2 regions of the Nesterenkonia aerolata genome follow, and region 2 is predicted to be linked to the other one. Evidence: riboswitches for the same ligand, from Rfam matches in the RefSeq annotation. Region 2 holds a riboswitch; the other holds the start of a gene.
The links. Region 2 has a riboswitch for thiamine pyrophosphate ahead of RIL96_RS05665 (3-oxoacyl-ACP reductase). Riboswitches for the same ligand answer to the same signal wherever they lie in the genome.
Positions count from the first base shown of each region.

Region 1: another riboswitch for thiamine pyrophosphate. It lies ahead of RIL96_RS06600 (TenA family protein); the one in region 2 lies ahead of RIL96_RS05665 (3-oxoacyl-ACP reductase).

Region 1 is NZ_JAVKGR010000006.1:6,677-12,142, forward strand. It holds gene RIL96_RS06580 (hypothetical protein) at 1-564, shown strand, start outside; gene RIL96_RS06585 (hypothetical protein) at 666-1,139, opposite strand; partial or broken gene thiD (bifunctional hydroxymethylpyrimidine kinase/phosphomethylpyrimidine kinase) at 1,304-1,821, shown strand; gene RIL96_RS06595 (TenA family protein) at 1,837-2,487, opposite strand; gene RIL96_RS06600 (TenA family protein) at 2,484-3,146, opposite strand; TPP riboswitch at 3,265-3,357, opposite strand; partial or broken gene RIL96_RS06605 (ISL3 family transposase) at 3,833-4,765, opposite strand; gene RIL96_RS06610 (hypothetical protein) at 4,926-5,150, opposite strand; gene RIL96_RS06615 (relaxase/mobilization nuclease domain-containing protein) at 5,162-5,466, opposite strand, start outside.
Region 2 is NZ_JAVKGR010000004.1:133,856-139,321, forward strand. It holds gene RIL96_RS05650 (ATP-binding cassette domain-containing protein) at 1-1,398, shown strand, start outside; gene RIL96_RS05655 (carbon-nitrogen hydrolase family protein) at 1,417-2,241, shown strand; gene RIL96_RS05660 (hypothetical protein) at 2,238-2,720, shown strand; TPP riboswitch at 2,845-2,951, shown strand; gene RIL96_RS05665 (3-oxoacyl-ACP reductase) at 2,999-3,790, shown strand; gene RIL96_RS05670 (LLM class flavin-dependent oxidoreductase) at 3,793-5,142, shown strand; gene RIL96_RS05675 (alpha/beta fold hydrolase) at 5,195-5,466, opposite strand, start outside.

The DNA of each region.
Region 1 (5,466 bases), on a different contig from region 2:
GTAGAGACACTGCGGGATGTTGAAGCTGACGGCCCCATCGCTGGCCTCCACATCTACGCCGTCGACAGCAGCGGCGAGCTTCCTGATGAGGACCTCGCCCGAGACCTCGCCTACCACGTCTACGACGAGCACTTCGATGAGGAGGAGCTTGCTGAGGCTGGACTCGCTGTGTACGAAGATCATCTTGCCACTGGCGCTCCTGACAGCCACAGCTTCCCCATGGACGATGAGGGTCACCAGCAGTGGCTCGACCAGCAGCAGGAGGTCCGGGACGAAGAAGACTCCGTTGCGGACGCTCAGCTGCTGGAAGGAGAGGGAGTTGAGGAGCTGGTGAGCTTCTTCGGCGACCAGGGCTACAGCATCACCGCTGACGACATCGAGACTGAATACCGAGAAGCTGACAACCGAGTCCAGTTCACCTTGTACTCCGATGACCTCGGCATTTCCAGCAGCGACCGTCTCGACCTCGCCTGGGAGGCTGAGGATCACCTCGAGAGCTTCGCCGAGGACCACGACGAGATCGACGCAGAGACCACCAACATCGCCGTGAGCATCCGTCCATGACCGCTTCGAACGACTTCTTCGAGGAGTGATCCTCACCGCACACGAGTAACCCCCGGAGACCAGATCTCCGGGGGTTTTCTCATTCGAGGAGGATCTGCCGCTCACCGGCCGATGCCTCGGCTCTGCGAGACCTGGCGCGAACGCTCGGCCTGCTTGGCGAACAGTTCGCGGGAGGAGGGCTGACGCTCCTGCTCCTGCTGCTGGGACTGCTCCTCGCGCTCCAGAGACTGCTCCTGCTCCTCACGCTCTGAGGCCTCCCGGGAGTCCCGCTCGGCCTGCTCAGTCTCACGAGCGTCCATCTCGGCAGCCTCGCGCTCTGCGATCTCCTGCTCACGCTGCTGCTCCTCGCGGGCCTCCTGGGCCAGCCGCTCCTGCTCCGCGGCCTCGCGCTGGGCAGCTTCCTGCTCCTGTTCCTGGAGCTGGCGCTCCTGGTCGCGCTCCTGCTGACGCTGCTGCTCGTTGAGCTGCTCCATCAGCCGGTGCTGCTCGGCCTGAGACTTCACGTTGCGAGAGAACTCCGCATCGCCCTGCTGCTGGCGCATCCGCTGCTGAAGCGGGGTTTCGGTCTGTGCCACTGTCGATCACCTATCCATGTATCGGCTGCTGATTGCTGGGCTCACCACCCCGGGTCACACCCGTGGCATGAGCAGTTATCTGGCCGCTAGGGCTCTTATCCCGTCACCGCCACCACAACTGAACGCGATCAGATCAGGAGGGCCTCCGGACCCAGATCGCCTCGGTGCTCGATGATCTTCCGGTTGATGCCACCAAAATTGGGATGCTCGGCTCTGCCGCAACGGTGGAAGCCACCGCGAAAATCATTGCCGAGCCTCACACAAGGTTTGGTGTGATCGTGCTGGACCCGGTGCTGGTGGCCACCAGCGGTGACACGCTCTCCGACGATGATGCCGCTCTGGACATGGTGAATCACCTGCCGAAACACTCGAGCACATGGCCCGGCAAGCCCATGCTCTTGCCCAGCACGGGCCACGAGCGGTCATAGTCAAAGGCGGACACTTGGACCATAACGATCCAGAAATCACCGACGTCGTGGTCATTGACGGTGCGGCGCACTCCTTGAAGGTTCCCCGCGTCACGACCCGCAATACCCACGGCACCGGGTGCACGCTGTCTTCAGCCATTGGTCAAGGGCAGACCGACTTGACCCGTGCCCTGGCCGCTGGAGCAGAATGGGAACTCTCCTACGCTCCGCAGACCGGACACGGACCTGTCCATCACATGGCCATGCGAGCCTAAGCGTCACAGTGTTGTTCACAGCGCTTGTTGCCAGAACTCTGCCTCGAGACGCGAGGCCGTGGCAAAGATCCGTGACAGCTCGGCAAAGCGTTGTTCAGACAACGGCCCCTCACCGGCAAGCGTGTCGAGGTTCTTGATTTCTTCTTCCGAGGCCTTAACGAACTGCGGGTCGATATATGTTTCGATCCATTGCCGATATGGGTGGTCTGGATTATCTTCCAATACGTGGGCGATTTCGGCGCCAATCTCGGCGTATCCAATCAGGCACGGAGACAGCGACACGTACAAATCAAGCAGGGTGCCAGTCACCGCGGTGTCAATCACATAGCGGGTGTATGCCACCGTGCCCAGATCCTCGGGCGTGGCGTTGAGCTCCTCTGGGCTAATACCCCATTCAGCGGTCATCGAGGTATGTAACCCGGTCTCCCAGACAATATTCTTGAGCCCGTCCATGGAGTGCTGAATACCTTCCAAGGTGGTCTGTTTGTACACGGCTAGACCGTAGGCTCGGGCAAAGTGAATCAAAAAGTGGTAGTCCTGAATCAAATAGCGCTGGAACGCTGCCAATTCCAGGGACTCATCAGCGAGTTTGCGGATAAATTCGTGGCGGGTATAGGACTGCCATACCTCAAGATTGGCCTCTTTAAGGTCGTGGAACAAGGTCATGCGTGAATTCCGTTCAGCGGGTATGTGTAGGTGTCATTAAAGAAAGCGAGTTCTAGCTCCACCGCCCGACGGAAGTAGTCGTGAGCAGTCTGGGCATCCTGGGCCCCAGAGCGGTCCGCCTCTTGTTCCAGAAACGTCGCAAAGTCCAGGAAATCGGCGTTATCGTGCAGGGTGATCCACTCGTGATAGATAAAGCTTTCGGGCCGGTTCTGCGGGGCTTTGGCCGCCCAGTCCCGGTAGAGACATTCGGTGACCATCAAGACCGCCACAACGGCACTGTAGTTTTGAGACGCGGCAGCCTCTCGCATCAGATCGCAGAATCCGGCTGCACTCGGGGTGTCCGGAGTAGCAGCGCGGAGCTCATCGCTCACACCCAAAGCCTCGAAGGCCCGCTGGAAGTAGGTGTCCTCGCTGTTAGCCATCTCCCCAGCGAAACTGGCGTAGCGCAACCGTGCTTCGAGGCGATCTGCGGTGGTAATAGCGGCACCAAGCAGTTGCAAGAAGGCTTCAAAAAAGCGGTAGTCTTGGTCCAGATACCCGGCCATGACCTCATCATCAACAGAGCCTTCAAAAAGCTCGGTCACAAACCGGTGGTTAATGGCTTGCTCCCAGGTCTCCCGGTTGGTCTCGAGAAGTTCTTGACTGAATCGTTGGCTCATAGTGTCCTCTCGTCCTTTCCGACGTTGTGTAGAAGCGACTAGAAGAGATCAGAACACGGTCGTGCGACAAGAATGAGGCCTGGCGTTCACCCACTCCACCGGAGCCGAAAGATGTGACCCATCAGAGCACTGACATCCCTTCGCGAATGCTAATTCGATCAGGTTCTCGGGTGTAATCTCAGCCCATTCTCGGGCACCCCGTGTCGTTGAACACTGTATCGAAGGTGCTAGCCAACGTCTAGAGTGCCACGAGCTTAACAGAAACCCGCAGCGACATACTCCCGCAGTATGTCAGCCCTCCTCGGAGCACGAGACAATCTCGCACGTGTTCCTGGGTGCGATCACCGGGTGCGAGCAAAACCGTGGGATGGGGACGTCGGATCGCCAGTGGCATGTGCGTGGAAGGCCACCGTCTCCTGTGGGACAGACCGGTAGCGTCGACAATGGGGGCGCCCGCAGGGCGATGACCGTGCTATATATGGTCCGCACGGAACACGCAAGCCTTACCGAACGTGTTCTCCTCGAATCTGATCACCCGCAGGTCACCAAGCCTGTTGCGTATCTGATGCTCACGCTGGTGCCGTGACGATCCGGGTGTTTTGGTGACTGTCGATCTCGACTTATTCCATCCCCAAGACACCGTACCGATCGACGTACTCAACATGACGGAGTAGCACTAAACCGGCTCATCGTAATTGAGAGTGTAGAACTGGTCTGAAGCCACCGGACTCGAGCAGACATCTCGCGATGTAGTGCGTGAGGTTGCGGAACCCCAGCGCTGACCCGCGTAGATGTTCGAGCCTGCCATTGATCGCTTCAGTAGGCCCGTTCGACGTTCCCGGTCGGGTGAAGAACGCCAGGATATCAGCAGCTCGACGCTTCAGAGTCCGTCCTAACCGTTTGAGCTCGACCAGTCCTGTCGGCAGATTCGTCGTCAGATCGTCGATGACTGATTGTAAGAGCTTTGTGCCCTCGTTGCCGTCGTTGGTTCGGTAGGCGCTCACAATGTCTTGATAGACGGCCCAGGTGACTTCGACGGCGGTGAAGTTGGCGTCGGCGAAGAGGCTTACGATCCTCTCCTGCTGTTTGGCCGTGAGCAGATCAGCACCGGTGTGCAGAGTCCTGCGCGCCCGATACAACGGGTCTGTTGCTCGTCCGCGATGCCCGGTGGTCTCCTGCTGAATGCGGCGGCGTACCTCGTCGAGGGCATCACCGGCGAGTTTGACGACGTGGAACGGGTCCATGACTTCGACAGCCTCGGGCAGTTCCTCAACGGAGGCTGTTTTGAAGCCGGAGAATCCGTCCATCGCGACGACGTCGATGCCATCACGCCAGTCTTTCGGTCGGGCTTTCAACCATTGCTTGAACACCTGTTTCGACCGTCCGGGCACCATGTCGAGCAGGCGTGCCGGGCCTGCTTTCTGGCTGATGGGAGTGAGGTCGATGATGACGGTGACGTACTTGTCACCGTGCCTGGTGTGCCGCCAGACGTGTTCGTCGACACCAATGACGCTGACCCCGTCGAACCGGGTCGGGTCGTCGATCAGCAGTCGATGTCCCTGCGCGAGGATCGCGGAGTTCGCGGTGTGCCAGGACACGCCGAGTTTGCGGGCTCTTCGTAATTGAGGTCGAGGGAGTCGAGTCGGCAGAATGTCGTGAGGTCAGGAGATGAGAAAGTAGGCTTGGACACGTCGAGGTCTTTCGGATGGAGTGTGCGAGAACTTCCATCATCGGAAGACCTCGACGTCTATCCGGGCAGCGCCACGCCGTGTCCTGGAATCACTGATCCACACCCTCAATTACGAAGAGCCAGTTATCTCCAAACGGTCTGCGCTTGCCGGCCCTGATCCGGTGCTCGCCATGAACCAGTCGCTTGAGGCTCTCCACCTCGCGCTCCAGCTCCCTGATCCGATCCGCATCGGTCTTCGGCCTGGCTTGGATCTCCTCCTTCCCCGGGCCGATCCCGTGCTTCACGTACAGCCGGCGCTTCGTCTCGGCACTCATCGCCATGCTCATCACCTCTCCAGCCCACGAGACTCACGCTCGGAGCTCTTCTGCAGTGAGGACTCCTTGGCGACCAGCCTCTGGCGAGCCTGCTGATACGCCTCCCTGCTGCGCTCGGGGCTCTGCTCACGAGCCCGATCCTCGGCCGCACGCTGCTTGCCCAGCACGTCGGCACCGACCTTGTGCTCGGATGCCTTCGCACTGTCGTAGCTGGGGACGTAGCCAGCATCGCGTGGCCGCAGATCCGCCTGCAGGGCGTAGACCTGCTTACCTTCGGCCTCAGTGCGGTTGTCCCCGGCCAGCCGTTGCAGCTTCT
Region 2 (5,466 bases):
GCCGGGAAGTCGACCCTGCTGCTCAGCCTCGCCGGCCTGATCCCCGTACACGGCGGCAGCCTACGGGCCTCGGACGCGCTGAAGGGGGAGCACGGCGCCGAGCTGGCCGACTCACCGGACCGGTGGGGATCGACGGAGCTGATCACTCGGATCGGCACCGTGTTCCAGGAACCGGAGCACCAGTTCGTCCGCGGCACCGTCCGGGAGGAGCTGGCGCTGGGACTCCGCCGGGCCGATCGGTCCGTCGCCGACGAGCCGGACACCGATCAGCGGGTCGAGGAGATGCTGCATCGGCTGCGCCTGGACCACCTGGCCGATCAGAACCCGTTCACCCTCTCCGGCGGGGAGAAGCGGCGGCTCTCCGTCGGGACCGCGCTGATCTGCGCGCCGGAGATCCTGATGCTCGACGAGCCCACCTTCGGGCAGGACGCGCACACCTTCGCCGAGCTGGCGATCCTGCTGCGCGAGCACCTCGATCGGGGCGGGACGGTGGTGGCGGTGACCCACGAGGACGCTTTCCTCCGCGCGCTCGACGGAGAGGAGTTCGACGTGAGCCCGCGCGACGAGGCGCGTCCCGAACACAACGACGACGCTCCTCGCTCCAGCGGCGCCCCCATTCTCTCCGGGGTGCGGTCGGCGGCCTGGTTGGGCCGGCGGAACCCGCTCGGGAAGCTGGCCGCGGTGCTGCTGGTCACCGGGGCGCTGGTCTCCACGATGGACTGGGTGAGCTCGATCGTCGTCGTCGCGGCCTCGTTCGCGCTGCTGCCTGTGGCGGGGATCCGGGTCGGGCAGTTCCTGCTGCGGGTGTGGCCCTTCGCCGTCGGCGGGGTGCTCATGGTGTGGTCGACTGCGCTGGCCGGCGAGGATTCCGGGGAGGTCCTGCTGGACCTGGGGTACGCGCAGGTCAGCGAGGGATCCCTGGAACTGGGCGTCGCGCTGGGCGTGCGTGCGTTCGCGATCGTGCTGCCCGCGGTGCTGGTGTTCTCTACGACTGACCCCACCGATCTTGCAGATTCGCTGGCTCAGGACCTGCGGCTACCCGCCCGGTTCGTACTCAGTGCGCTCGCGGGGATGCGGCTGCTGGGTCTGCTTACCCAGCGGTGGACGACCATCGGTCACGCCCGGCGCGCCCGGGGGATCACCGCCGACCGTGGGGTCGCGGCACGGCTGCGGGCGTTCGGGTCCCAGTCGTTCGGGTTGCTGGTCTCGGCGATCCGCACCGCGACGCGCCTCGCTGTGACCATGGAGTCCCGCGGATTCGGTGCAGGGACGCGCAGCTGGGCGCGGCCCTCGACGTGGCAAGCGGCTGACGCGTGGGTCGTCCTCGGCGGGGTGGGCCTGGCCGGCGCCGCCCTGGCTGCGGCGATGTTGGCCGGGACCTACAGCTCAGCGTGGTGAGCGGCGTAGGCTGGGCGCATGCGGATTGCAGCAGCACAGATCGTCACCGGCGAGGACACCCAGCAGAACCTTGAGCTCGTCCGCGAGTGGACGGACAAGGCCGCCGAGGCCGACGCGCAGGTCGTCGTCTTCCCGGAGGCCACCCACCGGCAGTTCGGCCACAACCTCACCTCCATCGCAGAACCCGTAGACGGCCCCTGGGCGCAGGCGGTGCGGGGGATCGCCGAGGAGGCGGGCGTTGTCGTCGTGCTGGGCATGTTCACCCCGGCCAGTCCCAGCGCGGAAGGCCGGCAGCGGGTGACCAATACGCTGCTCGCCGTCGGCGTGGACTCCGCCGGGAACCGGATTGATGCCTCCTATGACAAGATCCACCTCTATGACGCCTTCGGCTTCAAGGAGTCGGACAGCGTCGCCCCCGGGGAAGCCACGGCGAGGATCGACGTCGACGGCGTCCGCCTAGGTCTGGCCACCTGCTATGACGTACGCTTCCCCGCATTGTTCACCGCCCATGCCCGCGCCGGAGCGCAGGTGACGGTGCTGCCCGCCTCCTGGGGTGCAGGCCCTGGGAAGGTCGAGCAGTGGCAGCTGCTGACCCGCGCCCGCGCACTGGACTCGACGCAGTACATCGTCGCCTGCGGGCAGGGGAGTCCGGCAGCCGCCGGAGCCCCCGCCGTCGACGGGGCCCCCACCGGTGTGGGGCATTCCGCGATCGTCTCCCCGATGGGCAAGGTGCTCGCCGAAGCTGGTGAGCAGCCGGAGCTGCTCGTCGTCGATCTCGACCTCGAGACCGTGGACACTGCCCGGCGCAACGTGCCGGTGCTGGAGAACGCGAGGCCTGTGTGAACTCCCCGGCGCCGATGAAGATCGGCATGTACCTGTTCGAGAAACTGATGACCCAGCACAGCACCCCTGTGGTGGTGACCATCGCTCCGGGCCGTGTGGTGCTGGCCACCGAGGACCGTGTGCTGGCGGATATGCCCGCCGGTCAGCTGAGCACGAAGGTCTCGAAGATGCTCAAGCTCAACGAGCTCCACGGCCCCTGGGGCAAGTGGCTGCTGGGCGGGCTCGGCGCGGCGAAGAGCCCCGCGTTCACTGAGACCCAGGTGCAGGAGATCATGGCCGCACAGCAGATGGCTGCGCATGACCCCCAAGCCTCCCAGCTGGAGCTGGCCCACACCCTGTGGATCGGGAAACCGACCACTGCCGACGGCAGTAAGCAGGGCGGCCTGCGCTCCTTGAGTGCGGGCGAGGCGAAGCTGCAGCCGCGCGTCGCTCCCATCCTCGACGCCGCACTCATCGCCGCAGGCGTCCACCGCGCCTAACCACCCACGTTTATCCGAATCTCTTCGGAAATCCTGCCCCAACAGCAGTCGGATTCCCGAGAGGATTCGGATAAACGTGGGTGGGTGGTGGGGTGACGTAGGCCTCGACCTGTGATGTGATGGGACCAGTGACACGGGGTGCCGTGCGCCGATGACCGGCCGCGGCTGAGATGACACCCGTCGAACCTGATCCAGTTAGCACTGGCGAAGGGAATGTCCGGTTTCTGCGTACCTCAACGCGCCGTCGTTCGCCTTCGCCTCGAGATGAGAGGCAGGCCATGACCACCCCCACCACACCAGCTGAGCAGCACGCACTCGCCGACCAGATCGTCCTGGTCACCGGCGGCGCCCGCGGCCTGGGCGCCGCGATCTCCCGCGCATTCCTAGACGCCGGAGCACGCGTCCTCATCAACTACCGCACCTCAGCGGAGTCCGCGCAGGCGCTGGGCGAGCAGTTCCCGGAGCGTGCCCTGGCCGTCGCTGCCGATGTCCGCGACCCGGAGCAGGTCCGCGGACTGTTCGACGCCGCTGCTGAGCACTTCGGCGCCGCCCCCACCACCGTGGTGAACAATGCGCTGGTCGACTTCGTGTTCAACGGCGACGCGCGCTCGAAAGTCGCGGACCTCAGCGCAGACGAGCTCGCCGCGCAGTTTGCCGGCTCTGTGCAGGCCCCGGTGCAGGTGATCCAGGCCGCGCTGCCCGGCATGCGCGCCGCCGGATTCGGGCGGATCATCAACATCGGTACCAACCTGTTCCAGCACCCCGTGGTGCCTTACCACGACTACACCGCCACCAAGGCCGCCCTGCTCTCACTGACCCGCACCTTCGCCGACGACCTCGGCTGCGAGGGCATCACCGTGAACATGGTCTCCGGCGGTCTGCTGCGCACCACCGACGCCTCCGCCGCCACTCCGGAGGAGGTCTTCGACGGCATCGCCGCGGCCACCCCGCTGCGCACGGTCACCACACCCGAGCAGCTCGCTGATGCGGTGCTCTTCTTCGCCCACCCGTGGTCACGTGGAGTGACCGGCCAGAACCTCATCGTCGACGGCGGCCTGGTCAAAGGATGAGCATGACGACACCCACCACTTCACGGACAAACCACCCGAAGCCCCTGCGGCTCAACCTCTTCGCCTTCGGCGTCGGCCACCACAAAGCAGCCTGGCGGGCCAAGGATTCCCGGGTCGATGACCTCGGCGACATCACCTATTGGGAGGAGCTGGCGCAGATCTCCGAGCGAGGCACACTGGATGCCATGTTCCTCGCCGACGGGCAGTCGGTCACCGCCTCAGCGATGCAGGACGGTCCGCTCTGGTATCTGGAACCGGTGACCACGCTGAGTGCGGTGGCCCGGGCGACCGAGCACATCGGCTTGGTCACCACCGTCTCCGCCAGCTTCTGGACCCCATACCACGCCGCCCGGATGCTGGGGTCACTGGACCACATCTCCGGCGGCAGGGTCGGGTTCAACGTGGTGACCTCCATGTTCGACGCCGAGGCCCAGAACCACGGGATGCAGGCGCTGCCGGGCCATGCCGAACGCTACGCTCGGGCAGCTGAGTTCATCGATGCGGTGCGCGGGCTGTGGGGAAGCTGGCCGGCATCGTCGGTCCTCGCCGACCGGGACGGCAGCTACGTGGACCCTGAGACGGTCCACAGCATCGACCACCACGGCGAGCACTTCCGGGTGGCCGGGCCGCTGAACGTGCCCAGCCCGCCGCAGGGAGAACCGGTGCTCTTCCAGGCCGGCGCCTCGGATCAGGGCCGGAATCTCGCGGCCCGGTACGCCGAGGGCATCTACGCCGTGGCCTATGACCTCCCCGCGGCCCAGGAATACCGGTGGGACGTACGCCGTCGTGTGGCTGAGGCCGGGCGGGATCCTGACGCGGTGGCCATCATGCCCGGGTTGGTGACCTATGTCGGTTCCACGATGGAGGAGGCTCGGGCGAAGCAGGCGGAGCTGGATGCGCTGCTGCCGGCCGAGGAGTCGCTGCGCCAGCTCAGCGTGTTCGTCGGGCAGGACACCTCCGGCTGGGAGCTCGACGCGCCCGTGCCCCAGCTGCCGCCGCTGGAGGAGTTCACCGGCCCGCAGGGACGCTACGCGACCATCCTGCGGATCATCGAGACCGAGCGCCCCACGGTGCGCCAGCTGCTGGGTCGACTCGCCGCCGGGGGAGGGCACTGCACCATGGTCGGCACGCCGGAGTCGATCGCCGATGAGATCGAGCGGTGGCTGGATGAGGGCGGGGCTGACGGGTTCAACCTCATGCCGCCGTCGCTGCCCGCCGGCATCGAGGACTTTGTGGAGCATGTGGTGCCCGAGCTGCGGCGTCGCGGCCGGTTCCGCACCGCCTACGAAGGCACCACGCTGCGCTCCCACCTCACCGAGCAGCAGCCACGTTTATCCGAATCTCTTGGGTGATCCGAACGCTATTGGGAGGGGATCTCCGAAAGAGTTCGGATAAACGCAGGAGTCAGGTGGGAAGTGAGGTGAGGAAGGACTCGACGGCCTGGTTGAAGCTCTCGTCGACGTCCTGAGGCAGGGCGAAACCGCCGCCCAACTCCAAGGCGACGAACCCGTGGAGGATCGCGCGGAGACGGCGGATCACATGGACCTCGGCGTCGGCATCGAGCGCATACCCGCGCAGGGTGGCGGCGATGACCCGCACCAGCTGATCGGAGACCTCGACGTCGGCCTCGGAGCTGGGGTTCGCGGCGGTCAGCGTGTAGGGATAGGCCCCGGGAT